Regions from separate parts of the Desulfotomaculum defluvii genome, predicted to be linked through region 3. Evidence: riboswitches for the same ligand, from Rfam matches in the RefSeq annotation. Region 3 holds a riboswitch; each other region holds the start of a gene.
The links. A riboswitch is a leader RNA that binds a small molecule or an ion and turns the genes downstream of it on or off. The one in region 3 is predicted to bind cyclic di-GMP.
Positions count from the first base shown of each region.

Region 1 (3,507 bases), on a different contig from region 3:
TCTTATATAAATTATGTCCTTAAAAACTGCTTGATGCTTTTGTAAAGCAAATATTAGCCTAAAGATGGCAAAAGCCAGACTCCCCAATAGTTAAAGTCTGGCTTTTGCCATCTTTATGTAGAACAGTATCAATGAAACGACATACCACACATACGATATGCTAAATGATGGAACTTGAGTCTAAATATGTGATGTTATTGTAAATAGGTATATTGAGAAGGTCGGCAGTGATGACAATGGTTTTGTTTTTAGGACCAAGAGAGGATTGGGTACTTGGAGGCTCAAACAAGGTAATTTTGGTAATTTAAAACTTTCCAGGTAAGGTAGACAGCAGAACTAGAAATAATAAAAATATAAATTTGTTTGATCAACAAAGAATCTTCTTTTTCTAGTTGATCAGAAAGGCTTTGTATATAAGAACGTTTTTGCCACAAGATTAATTCCCTCCATTAGTGACGAGATACCCATGACTATTGTCCTGTTTACAATGGTGCGAATTTACTATAAGTTTATAGAAAAATATAACATTTTACAATATTTTGGCTGAGTTTTCTAAATAATTTTTAGGAGTAGTTTATAAACAGTTCATAATAAGAACAACAAGAAAGTTTGTATTAAAAGCAAAGGATATAGATGTTCACCATGAAATAATAACACTTAGTAACGGACCAAGTGTCGTCACCGCATCCATAATTACCATAACAGCAGCACCTAACATATAGCTGTTGCAAGCCATGAAACGGTAGCGTCACTAATCCCAGTAAGATGAGATTTGGGGGGTGTTATAATGACCATAGAAGGAATGGGACACGGGACACGCTGTTGAGGCCCATCCCAAGAAGGTGTTGGTCAACACCAGGAAAATATTTTAGAAAACTGCTTGATTTGTGGAAATAAACTTGATTACCTGGAATCTGGTAGAGAGTTTTCTTGCATATATTGCGGGCGAAAAGAAATTGGCTATGTTTGCTGTTCAAATGGCCATTATGTCTGTGACGAATGTCATGGGAAAGATTCTTATGAAAAAATCTTAAATTTGGCTCTCATGTCGCAGGGCACTAATCCATTGGAAATTGCCGAAATGATGATAAAATCAGTCCCCATACCTATGCTGGGTTGTGAACATGCATGGATTGCTGCGGGAGCTCTTTTGGCAGCAATTAAAAACAACGAAGAAATTAAAATCACAGACAGCCAAATCGTCGAAGCTCTGACCCGAACAAGAAAACAGGCTATAGGAGCCTATTGTGGCTTAACTGGTATTTGCGGCGTAGCTCCTGCTATTGGGGCTTGCTTTAGCGTTATTTTGGGTGCCGCCTGTCCAAAAGATAAGGAAACTGCCACTACCATGATTGTTGTGTCTCGGGTTATTGAAACCATAGCAAATCAAACTGGCCCATGTTGTTGTAAAAATTTTGTACGGACGGCTTTAACTTTAAGCTGCCAACTCGTAAAGGAATATCTAAAAATTGCCCTACCCTGTACTATGGAGTTGGTCTGCGGTGATAGCAAACGGCATCCGCACGGCTGTAGAAAAGAAGGATGCCAATATTATCAGGATTAAGAAAGGACATATCCTATTTAATTCTTCCAGTATTAGGTATAATAATCAGTTGTCGGATTTTCAAAAGTCTGCTAAGATGCCCCGGATAGTTTATATGGGGCTGTTCAATTGGTTGAAGTAAGATATGAAAGCTTTGAGCGTATGCTTCCTATAACATAAAAAAACACACGTATAACATATTCCGTAATCAGATTTACGAGCTATGCTCTACATGTGTCGTTTTTATGTTTGTTTAAAACCTTCCTTTATACCCCGTCATTATAAGTAACGATAAAAAAATATATATTATTAGCATTTAGGCTCTTTGAATTGCCGAGGTATCTTCTACCACTTCTCTAAGCAGCCTTGAAAAATTTAGAGGCCAACAAAGTATTGAATTGCACCCGGTGTTGAAGACTTTATAAACCGTTTGTTTATAGGCTTTTTTAGTAATAAAGATTATTTTAATTCCGGGATATTTCCTATTCAAAATACTTGAATACTTGAGACTCTGATTTAGTGAGATATTATCAGTCATACCAGCTCCAAAGATAACTACAGTCGGCTTTTTATCAATAAGTATCCTGTGCCCTTCAGCCAATGACCTTGCCATGTCCACTTTAAGATTGCAATTTGATAAAGCTACTGATATAGAAAGACTGTGAAAATCATCATCATCAATTAAAAGGATTGAGCTTATTCTCATAACCCTATTCCCCTTCCCTAGAAATAAAAAATCCCAAAGGAAGGCCAGGGAATCTTAAGGAACCTATTTTTCCTTTTCCTGGCAACCCGGCTATCTTAGCAACTAATACCTTAGACCCGTGGCTTTGCGTCCTTAGCTTTCACTAAGTTTGCCTTTTTCAGATTATAAAAACTTTTGGGACTCTAAGTATATATATATCAGTCCTATGTTATAGAGTTAACAGGAAATAAGTCATATTTATGCAGGGCTATGGTCCTGTTTGGGAATGGAGTTTACCAGGAGGAATATTGGAGAGTTCCAATAAATTGGAGAACATAGATTGTTTAACATAAAAATAACCACGACTTCCCAGTCGTGGTTATTTCAGTTTTGAGTGTATTATACTAGCAGATGGCCAAAGGCGTTAAAGGTATAGCCGATGATGAGGATGCCAATGGTTACAACCCCAAAAAATACGGCTAGAAGCTTTGTTTTGACTACCTTTTTAAGCAGAATCATCGAAGGAAGGGATAAGGCGGTTACTGCCATCATGAATGATAAAGCGGTTCCTATTCCAACTCCTTTCAAAACGAGGGCTTCGGCAATGGGCAGTGTACCAAAGATATCGGCGTACATTGGCACACCTACTATTGTTGCCAAGAGCACGGAATACCATTTATCCTGTCCTAGTACCGCACTGATGATATGATCCGGTATCCAGTTATGGATGGCGGCTCCAATCCCCACCCCAATTAGAATATAGAGCCATACTCTTTTAACAATGTCTTTCACTTGGCTTTTTGAAAATTCCAATCTGGCACGAGTTGTTAATTCCTCTTCCTCAACCTCAGCTATTTGATTGCCGAAAACAAAGGATTCAACATATTCCTCCATCTTGGCTTTACTGATAACGGTGCCCCCTACTACAGCAAGTATCAGTCCAACGACCACGTAGGCAATGGCAATCTTCCAATTAAAGATGCTGGCGAGCAACAGGACAGATGCCAAGTCCACCAGCGGGGAAGAAATTAAAAAGGAGAAAGTCACGCCAATCGGAAGCCCGGCACTGGTAAAGCCGATAAAAAGCGGAATGGAAGAGCAGGAACAAAAGGGGGTAACAGTGCCTAATAAAGCGGCCAGCGTATTGGCTGTAATCCCATTGAATCTTCCTAGTATTTTACGGGTCCTTTCGGGTGGAAAGAAACTTTGGATATAGGAAATTGCAAAAATAAGTACAGATAGAAGGATAAATATTTTGATCACATCATAGATGAAAAAA
Region 1 is NZ_BAAHYV010000007.1:392,605-396,111, forward strand. Features, by position in the region: gene ACYQ03_RS08980 (DUF5714 domain-containing protein) at 803-1,564, shown strand; gene ACYQ03_RS08985 (response regulator) at 1,860-2,249, opposite strand; cyclic di-GMP riboswitch class I at 2,327-2,412, opposite strand; gene ACYQ03_RS08990 (permease) at 2,628-3,507, opposite strand, start outside.
Region 1: linked by a shared signal. The riboswitch ahead of ACYQ03_RS08985 (response regulator) and the one ahead of ACYQ03_RS04295 (hypothetical protein) in region 3 are both predicted to bind cyclic di-GMP.

Region 2 (3,507 bases), 280 kb from region 3:
CACTGATCATTGTCATCATAAACCCTTACATACTTATATTCCAACCACCGTGTTCTCCCATCAGGGTGCAACCAGCGAAGGGTATTTTCTATACAGTCCTTGCCAGGTAAAAATCTTCTAGCAGTAACAAGGTCATCCGGGTCAATATGTTTTTCTAAAAGCCTATAGCCAGAACCATAGAAAGCACTCGGATGATAGCCAGCTATGTCATTTACTGCCGGGCTAATATATTCAAACTGGGGAGATAGATTTAACGTTATCCGGAAAATAACATCTGGTGAATTTTCCGCCAGTCGACGATAGCGAGCTTCACTTTCTCGCAAAGCATATTCGACCATTTGTCGTATGTTAATCTCGTTGATCAATTCCTTATTCATATTTTTGAGATTATTTGTGCGTTCTTCTACTAACTGTTCAAGATTTTCTTTGTGATATCTTAGCTCCGATTCCCGTTCTACTAACTGATTGGTCGCTTTGGCCAGTTGGTTTCCCATATTCATAAGTCCCAATGCAGTTTCATTGAGTTCTATTACAGGGTACTCTCTAATTAGCTGTTGATATTCTCCAGCCCCAATCCTATGCACCACGTTATTCAGATCAAGTAAAGGTTGAGAAATGTACTTACTCATTTGGCGAGATTTCTTATAAAGAAAGAAAAAGAAAACCATATAGAACAACACTAGCCCACCTATCATCATGGTACCAACCTTATTTAGGTCTGCACTCAGTTGATTGGCCGGAGCATAAATTTTTTGCTCAGGAGCAAGGATTAAAAGTTTCCAATTGGTTTCGGGAACGGTGGACCATGAAACCAGGTATTGTTTACCCCTAAGTTTCACGTTTGTTAGTCCAGTTGCTTTACTATTAACTTCATCACTAAATTTATTGAGCTCTGGGTGTTGACTTAAGCGGAAGGTCTCAGATTTTGTCATATCTCTCTTGACAGTCTCAGTATAATGATGGTTCGTTAGTTCTTTAAGGTTAAAATCCTCTTCTCCCTGTTTAGGTAAAGCAAGAATTTTACCTTCTTGGCTCAGGAGTATACCATAACCCTGCCAAGGGATTTGTAGGGTTAAAATACGGTTAATAATAGTATCTACCGTTATGTCTATGCCGACAACACCCTCCAAATAGTTCCCTTTGTATACCGGAGCTATACAAGAGGTCATCCAACCGTGTCCCGCTGGGTCTAGATAGACCTCTGTCCATTTAATCTTTTTATCTGGGTTATTTTGAAGGTCTGCCTGATAATAAAAGTTATAGGTTGGTATATTCATTTTAGGGGGATATTGCTTGAGTACTTCAAAATAGGGGTAGATAACGTTTAATGAGTCAAAGGAGTTAAAGTATAAAGAATCAACTAATTTTTCTGTGTGCAGGATATCCTTCATTAATGGCTCTAATGTTAATAGTTTAGCAACCTTTTGCCTCTCTAGTTCCCCCACCGTAACATATCCAGAATAGTAAACTGCAACCCCACCGGAAGTTTTATCCCTAGTGGTATAATAGGCTCCAGATTTATCATAGGCCAGCCTCTTGGCATCTTCTTTGCTTAAACTAGCAGGTTTTGCTAAAGCTATGGCGGTTTGTCTTTGATAGAATTCTGTTAGGTGTTGAACCCTGATCATCTGCTGCTCAATGATATCTGCTTGTTGTTGAGAAATATCTTTCAGTTCATTCCTCGCAGTTTCTCTGATTACTATGATATTCTCTTGTTTACTCCAGACACTTGAGTAAAAATAAATTCCTACAAAAACAAGTTCAACCATAAGTAAGGGAATCAAAGCAGTCCTTAGGAATGATCTCCATATCCATTTAAAAAGAGGCACTGGGTCAGCCTTATGCTTGTCTACCATGTACATCCTCCCCAGATCTAGTTCATAATCTCAGGACTTATTATAATAATTCTAATTGGAGTTAATGTAGTACTTAGGTAGTGATAAACACATAGGTAACTGGAAATACAGTTGATAACTAGTTAGTGCAATTCTAATAGAGCAAGTCAAAATTTTATCATAATATTTAAAAAATGTTAAACAAAAATCCAGATAATTATTTTTAGAGCATCTAGAAGAATAAAAGCTTAACACTCAACTTATAGTTTTTAATACTAAAAAGGATACTACCTTAGATTACCTTTTAGATAGTATCCTTTTCTTATTTGGTAACCCGGCGATCATAACCCTCACGGTTTTACACCCATGGTTTCACGTCCTTATCTTTCGATAAGTTATCCTTGGAATAATGTACCTTAGTAAGCTTATCATTTTTCGAACATATATTCAACAAACCCCTGGGAAAATTGAAATCCAAACCAATAATTTTCTAAGCCGCCAAAATAAAGATGCCGGATTTTTTCGCCGTTATTTATGGTATGGTTCATTGTGTATTATCTTAAACCAACGGTAGATCTGTTCCATTAACAACAGTCTTACTAATTGGTGGGGAAAGGTAAGGTTAGATAAGGATAGGAGGAGGTTAGCCCGTTGGACAAGTGTCGGGGCCAGACCGATGGAGCCTCCGATGATAAAGGTTATGTCGCTTTTGCCGGAGATAGCTAAGTCTTGGATTTTTCTGGCCATTTCTTCGGAGGACAGCATTTTACCCTTTAGGTCCAAAATAATTAAAAAGGTATCTGGTCGTAACTTTTTTAATAATTTGTCTGCCTCCTTCTGGCGGATTTTTTCTTCAAGGGCCTGGGAGGCATTATCCGGGCAGGGTTCATCAGCCACTTCTATTATCTCAACCTTGGCGAAGGGTGTCATACGCTTAGTGTATTCTTTAATTCCTTCTACCAGATATTTCTCTTTAAGCTTCCCAACACATAGGACAGTAATCTTCATAAATCAACAACCTTATCTTATAATTCCATTTGTTAGTTATTCTAATCTATTAACTCCATCTCTACTTGGCAGCCAAATCATTTTTTATGGCAATTATATTATGAAAGTTATGATATTTTAAACTATAGCCATGTTAAATTAATATCTACTTTTTTGCAAGTATATCCCTTTACTATTGTTTGTTAAAAAAGAATAGCATAGGCAATGAAAATAGAGTAACAATATAGGATAAGGTTTTCACCTAAACAATAAGCAGAGGTAATAGCAAAAAATAAAGGTGTGATATTATTGGACTTTAATATTCAGGAAATGCTGTTTGAGTTTTTGGGAGGTCTGGGTATCTTTTTATTTGGTATTAAATACATGGGGGATGGTCTTCAGGCGGCAGCAGGAGATCGATTAAAAGACATTTTAGACCGTTTTACAACAAACCCTTTGATGGGTGTGTTAGCCGGCATGTTTATTACGATATTAATTCAGTCCAGTTCAGGTACCACCGTGCTAACTGTAGCATTGGTTAGTGCAGGATTCATGACACTTAGACAGGCCATTGGTGTTATTATGGGGGCAAATATTGGTACCACTGTCACCGCTTTTATTATCGGGATTGACCTTGGCGAATATGCCCTGCCAATTATTGCATTGGGTTCCTTTCTCCTATTTT
Region 2 is NZ_BAAHYV010000006.1:51,113-54,619, reverse strand. Features, by position in the region: gene ACYQ03_RS02995 (HD domain-containing phosphohydrolase) at 1-1,856, opposite strand, end outside; cyclic di-GMP riboswitch class I at 2,161-2,245, opposite strand; gene rlmH (23S rRNA (pseudouridine(1915)-N(3))-methyltransferase RlmH) at 2,364-2,843, opposite strand; gene ACYQ03_RS02985 (Na/Pi cotransporter family protein) at 3,123-3,507, shown strand, end outside.
Region 2: linked by a shared signal. The riboswitch ahead of ACYQ03_RS02995 (HD domain-containing phosphohydrolase) and the one ahead of ACYQ03_RS04295 (hypothetical protein) in region 3 are both predicted to bind cyclic di-GMP.

Region 3 (3,507 bases):
CTTTGCTTTAGCAACAATTCGTGGGCTATCTCACTTGGGACGCGACAACGTGGGAGAAAGTGTTCAGCTTATCAGTGGCGAGATTGAAAAGTTAAAAACAGAGTTTGATGATATTGTGATCAAGCTTCGCAAACATAATATTAATCAAGAGGTTATCTATAAATATGCCATTGATTTATATAGTTGTATAGTTAATGGAACTTGTCCCATAAGATCTGACAACTATGAAAGGGATCTTTACAATGCAGCTCTGGATGTGTTGCGTGATCGTAACCACCCGGAACTAAAAGCAGTAGCAAAACTAACCTTTGATCGTCTTAAAGCACAGTACCCAGAGGAAACCTTGATTGGTGGAGTACTTAAAGGTATTGTTTTTGAAAACGATGGAACTACGACTGGTGTTGAAGTAGATGCCACAGTAATATTGTTGGCAAAGCAAGAACTAGCAGCCAAACAAGATAGTACCTATGATAGTCTTATAGAAACTTTAGATTTTATGGTTAATTTAAGTAAGACTTTTATTCCCCTAACCTAAACAAAAAGCATAACAAACTGATGACCCTGTGGACCACAGGGTCATCTTTTACACTATCTTTTTGGAGGAAATAGTTTGATTGATATTCATTGTCACGTTTTGCCTGGCTTAGACGATGGTCCCCAAGCCCTAGAAGTAAGTTTGCAAATGACGGAAATGGCAGTAAAAGAGGGCATAACAGAGATTGTAGCTACACCCCACTGTATTCCTGAGGTGTTTTTTAATGAAGGAAAAGCAGTATTATCTAAAACGAGGGAGTTCCAAGAAATACTGGATGCCAAAGGAATTCCCTTAAGAATATTACCGGGCATGGAAGTGCATCTTACCTTAGATGTTCCTGCCAGATTAAGTAGTGGCAGTGCCTTAACTGTTTGTGATTTTAAAAAACACATGCTTCTTGAACTCCCCTTAAACTCTGTACCTGCCTATGCAGGTCAAGTCATCTTTGAAATCATGCTCAAAGGAATTAAGCCCATTATTGCCCATCCAGAACGAAATAAGGAGATAGCAGAAAACCCACGGGTCTTACATGAGTTAATAGAAAAGGGCTGCCTAGTGCAGATTACTGCAGGAAGTTTAACTGGGAGGTTCGGTAGTACTATACAGGAACTAACCCAAGAATTTCTTAGTTTGGGCTGGGTAGATTTTATAGCCTCTGATGCCCACGATACCATACGGCGGCCTTTTCAAATGAAGGAGGCCTGGGCAAGGGCTAAGGAACTGGTGGGGGAGGAGCGTGCCAACCAGTTGGTTATTGGTAATCCTACCAAGCTAATTAATGGGGAAGCTATCAATAAGGCTGATATAGAACCCTATCCAGAGCAGCGAAAAAGGGTTAGACATAGAAAGGATAAGGGTTTGCTAGGGAGGCTTAGCCGCTTGTTTCGTTAATTCATTGGACTAGAGGTGATGGAAATTAAAAAATTAGGGATTCTCCTTGTTTGCTTGACTTTAATTGTAGCTGCAGGTTATATATATTTTGACCGTTTTGTATTGAATGGTACTTCGGAGTTAGATACTAAAACCGGAGAAGAACAAAAAACTGAGTTACTGACCAAAGAGGAATTTGCAGCCTTACCAGAAGTGCAAGAGTTAAAGGAACAGGAAGAACAATTGGAAAGGGTTGGAGTTATGGAGGCGGGTTCAGGACAGGCGGGTGCTTCTCCTGGAAATAAGAGTACTGCCCAAGCATCTGACGCTGCTCCAAGCAAAGCAGATATTGAAAACCGACTAAAAAAGAAACTAGTTTCTTTGCAGGGTGAGTACAATGGTAAATTAGAAGGGTTAATTGCCTCTGCCAAAGGAGAATATCATCAAATTGTTTCTGGCCAAAGAAAAGGTTCAAAAAGTGCACTGGCTGATAAATACCTAAATTTGGCCCAGGGTCTAGAGGCCCAATGTGATGCGCGGGTTTATGCAGCCATTGCCTTTGCTGAGAATGAACTACAAGAATACGGTTATCAAAGTAGCATGCCTGAACAAGCACGACAGACCTATCAACAGCAAAAGAAAGAACGTAGAAAACAATTACTAAGTAAGATATAAGGTAAATCTTTTTTAATAAAGAGGATTTATTAAAATATGTCGAATTGAATAATATATGTTCCGACAAAGGCAAACTGCCCGAAAGGGTAGGACGCAAAGCCACGGACCTAAGGTTTTGCTAGGGTGGCCGGGCTGCCGAAAACAATGTATATATGGTCGGGGCTTTAGGGAGGTTACCAAGTGTCATTTTATTTAAAAGCCCTGAGAGGCGTTTTTGTTTCTGACAATAGTAATCATGGCACCAGACTACAGCAGGTAGAAACCTTACGACAGAAATTAGTTAACGAGGGCTATCAGCCCTCCGAGGCAGAGCATTTTATCAAGGTTGCTCTGGGATCTCGTAAAATTGAACGTTTAGACAATAGGGAATTGGACACTGTTATTGAGTATCTGGAGAAACAAATTGAAATTGCTCAAAAATGCAAGAATCTATTTTAGAAAAAGCGAAACCGGGGCTAGCTCCCGGTTTTGCCTTTAGCTGCGTCTTTACTTCCTGTTGTATCAAAACCATGCCAAATGATTCTGGTTCCGGTGGAGGGGTATTTACCTTGACCAAGGGAAGTGAGTCTGACCCGATGCTCACCCGAAGCTAGGGCATCTGCCACTAGGAAATACTTCATTACAGGCTCAGGTGCATAGGTGTTAATGATTTCGTACCCTTCATTATCCACATACACTCTGGCCATGCCGCCATCGGGCACACACTTCACCAGTACCCCTATGGTATTGCCGGCAAAGATACTTTCCACAAAGGCTCCATTTTGAGAACCAACCAATACTGGTAAGCTACCATTGACATTGGGTTTATCCATTAAATGAGTAAGGGAAGCTTTGTAGATCCGCTGCCAGGACAAATATTTCTCTATTTCTGAAAGGGGTTTTATATTAGTAATATTGTTTCCGGTAAATCCAGAGGCTGCTCTCTTTTTTAACAGATCTATCAAAGCAAGACTGCTGTCATCTTCTAGCACAGGCAAGCTATAATGTTGAACCAATTCCTGAAGGGCCCCTGGCAGATTGTGGCCCTGTACCAATATTTCAGCCCTGGGAAAAGCTTTACCAGTCGTCTGCAGGATAGCTTCATAGATACTCTGGGACTCTTTAACTTTTATTTCTTGCTGGTCTCCGGTACTGGGGTATAATAAAATCAGATCAGGTACCTCTGGCTCGCTGGCTATAAAATTATTTAAGGTCATCAGGGTACTCCAACCGGAGTTGTCCCAACTTACCGGGGAAGCTAGGAATACTTTGCAGCCGAGTTCTGTGGCCAGCTCTTGGGCCAATTGATCAAGCTGTTCCTTTGAGACCCTTTGTTGGTCGCTAAAAACCACTACATTTATAGGCTGCCTGAGCTGCAGTTTACTGTAGAGATTACCTGACACGGCTGTTGAAGTCATGTTTTGGGTAGTTATGGCATTGGGTTCTTT
Region 3 is NZ_BAAHYV010000006.1:334,721-338,227, forward strand. Features, by position in the region: gene ACYQ03_RS04280 (S-layer homology domain-containing protein) at 1-535, shown strand, start outside; gene ACYQ03_RS04285 (tyrosine-protein phosphatase) at 611-1,426, shown strand; gene ACYQ03_RS04290 (hypothetical protein) at 1,445-2,080, shown strand; cyclic di-GMP riboswitch class I at 2,139-2,220, shown strand; gene ACYQ03_RS04295 (hypothetical protein) at 2,261-2,518, shown strand; gene ACYQ03_RS04300 (hypothetical protein) at 2,536-3,507, opposite strand, start outside.

Region 4 (3,507 bases), 140 kb from region 3:
GGGTGGCATGGGCGGCATGATGTAAGAAAAAGCCTGAATCCCGCTCATGCCAAGGGTTTGAGCTGTTCAGGGCCCTTTAGAAACCCTGTGGGGTAACAAAAGGGTAACATTTTCCGTCAAAACACAAATCCATACCTGGTAGAGGTATGGATACTTAGAGGCTTCTCATAAGTTCAACTTTTGGGAGGCCTCTTTTTTCATTGATTTGATTACGTGCATATATACCGTTCTGGTATGATCCCAAGACACCTTAGTATACCATCCTTTGTTGCATGTAATTCAACTAATTTGATTATACCGTAGAGGGAAAATAAAAATAATATTTTTCCAGCAAGTTTTTGTATGGCAAGCAACTAACAGATGCCCCAGGTATTAAACAACTCCTTTACAATACAAGACTAAATTTTTTAGACATAGTTGGAACAATACTTAAAAGAGGTTATAAGAACTCAAAATTAATAATTGGGGACTAGCCCATATCATGACTAAACAATTATATTAGTGAACATAACATCATTTTGGGTAACATAAGTTTATATTTGGCAGGGCAGGTATTTTATCTAAAATAAGGCAAACTAGCATATTATCAGAACTTAATATAGTTTTCTGAAAGACACAAAGGGGGAGTTGTTGAATCTAATGTGCTTGGTACTAACTAGGTATCTTCAAAATTAAAAGCCAAGAGATCTTTCCGACCGCTTGGCTTTGTTTAATAACCATTTAACTAAAAACTAAATTTGTCAATGTCTAAGATTAACCATAACTCTTCACCTTTTTTAACGATACCTTTAATATATTGATTACTTCCAACCTTTAGTTCTACCTGTTGTATTTCATCATCCTGGAAATCCTCTACTTCACATACGTTATCAACTATTAAGCCATACTTACGATTACTGACATCAGAAATAATTATTCTAGTGTCTTCAGTAAATTCACCTTCTGGTAAACCTAAATACCGTCCTAATCTTACCACGGGAATAACCTTTTCTCTTAAACTGATAACCCCTTCAATAACACCAGATGTGCCAGCAATAGGAGTTATTTTTTGAAGCTTAATAATTTCTTGGGAGGACATTATGTCTATTCCGTACTTAATATTACTAATCTCAAATATTACAGCTTTAGTTCTGGCCATTATTGAAACACCATCCTTTTATAATTCATCATTAGATAGTTTACTAAGTTGCTCGGATAGTGCCATTATTTCTTCAACGCTTGCATTTACCTCTTGAACTGCAGCTGCTTGTTGTTCGGTAGTGCTTAAAGTAGAGCTGGAAGATTCCAGTGTTTTATGAACTGACTTTTGTATGTTAGTTGTTAAATCTCGTATTCTTATAACTGTTTGCTTAGATTCATCAGATAGTTTTCTAATCTCTTGGGCTACAACTTCAAAACCTCGACCTGCTTCGCCTGAGCGTGCTGCCTCAATTGCTGCATTCAGACCTAGCATTTTAGTTTCATCGGCTATCTGTTTAATAAAAGCCAGTACTTCATTAATTTGAGCTGAAAGAGACTGTACATTTTCTATTTCTTTATTTAATAGGTGTTGGTTTTGTGAAACCTCTGCTCTGATCTTTTGATTTTTATTACAAAATAAACTTTCATGATCCCTGCTGGTCACTGGCTATGATAAAAATTGAATATGACCTTTAATTTTTACAAAACACCTAAATCTATATTTAGAGCAAGATTAGTTCGTTGTTTTATGCGGAGGTTTGACCCCGATAGATAACTGAATGGAAAAACTTTTGAGAACAGGATTTGGATCTAAAATCAGGATAAAGAGATGTGTGGGGTTGGTAATATCATAAAAAAAACCATCAAATTTGTATTTGAAGGGCAAACCAAGACACAATTACCTTTACACTGTAAAAACACCATATGTATAGGCAACCTGGCAATCATACCTATTAATAGGCTTAGACCCAAGGCTTTGCGTCCCTAACTTTCGTTAAGTTTGCCGTTTCTATATTTTTTGACAAATTATGATAAATAATAAGCTAATAATACATTATTTTACGAGTATTTGCAATTTACGAAAAAGATGTTAATTTTATTAGTTAGGATCTTAGAATTTTAGTCTGTTCCTATTACGTGTGATGTGTGAACAACTGACCAGAAAGAAAATATGATAATCAGTTATAGTTCTCCACTGAAATTAATTCCCATATTATAAAGCATCCTTGTACAGTCCAAGCTATTCTTCAGCAAAGTCCTCAAACAGGGTGTTTTTTCTTCAGCATAGGTCTTACCAATTCATAATACGGAATCAGGGCTGCAAATATTGCATTATTTATAAAAAAATGCAATATTTGCAGCCCTGACTCCATGTACCTTTAAGCATTTAAGAAGCTACAACCTATCTTAGTCTATTTTGCTAAATATTCCTTTCAATATATCTAGATCTTTTACTATAACATGACGCGTGTGATCTTCTAATGCATGTAATTCCTTTAAACGTTTTAGTGCTTGGTTTACAGTAACCCGGTGCATTCCTAAAACACCCCCTATGTCTTCCTGTGTAAGGGGAATCATTGGGGTACCTTTTTTATCTGTAAGATTATGTCCTTGGTGCAGCAGGTAGACTAGTTTGGCCACACGTACGATTGGTTTGTTGAATGTGAAATCTTCTACTTGTGTTGATAAAATATGAACTTTCCTTGATAACATTTGGATAATAGATATGGTAAGATCGGGGTGTTTCGCAATTATTTCTTGTAATACCACTTCTTTAGGGAATACATAGATTTCACAATCAGTAAGGGCAACAAAACTATAGTCACATGGTTTCTGGTTAAAAAAGGGTGTCTCGCCAAAAATACAACCTGAATCAATATACCAGACAATTTTCTGATGTCCTGAAGGACTAATTGCAACGGTTTTAACCCGTCCATTTTTTAAATAATAAAGGCAGTCAATCAGTTTACCTTCATCTATAATAATACCTTTTTTTTTAACTTGCTTAACTCTTCCTTTGCTCAAGACACTATCCCATTGAATTTGCTGGTCTGTGTATATCCACGGAGAGCCTAATAATTCTAATTTTGTATTCATAGTTATTATGTCCCCTCTGATATAGCTAATGCACATGAAAAGTATACTATGTTTTGTCAAATCGGACAATGTAAATGCTAATGTGTATTCTAAAAAAGTAAATTATCTCAAAAAATAATTAACTTGTAAATATGACAACAGACTTAATCAGGTAATTTACTTATCATAATAGCTAAGAGGAAACCATGCATGGAATCTGGTGTTTGTTGAAAAGTTACACAAAACCACAGTTAGGAGGGATAGTTTTAACTTTTGTGCCTAATAATGCAAGAGGTAGCTATTTAGGTCACCGTAAGGCACTGCGGTGCTGTTGAATATCCGTAAGCATAATTGGTTATGAGTTTATTGTTCATTTTTGGTAGATATATTGAGATGGAGGTTGAGCATATTGGCAGATGGTAGTGAAAGAAAACCAAGTTTGTCTGAAGCCACTATGGCATTTGTAATCCC
Region 4 is NZ_BAAHYV010000006.1:478,293-481,799, forward strand. Features, by position in the region: gene groL (chaperonin GroEL) at 1-25, shown strand, start outside; gene ACYQ03_RS05025 (chemotaxis protein CheW) at 725-1,138, opposite strand; gene ACYQ03_RS05030 (methyl-accepting chemotaxis protein) at 1,157-1,624, opposite strand; cyclic di-GMP riboswitch class I at 1,889-1,975, opposite strand; gene ACYQ03_RS05035 (Crp/Fnr family transcriptional regulator) at 2,368-3,057, opposite strand; gene nhaC (Na+/H+ antiporter NhaC) at 3,446-3,507, shown strand, end outside.
Region 4: linked by a shared signal. The riboswitch ahead of ACYQ03_RS05030 (methyl-accepting chemotaxis protein) and the one ahead of ACYQ03_RS04295 (hypothetical protein) in region 3 are both predicted to bind cyclic di-GMP.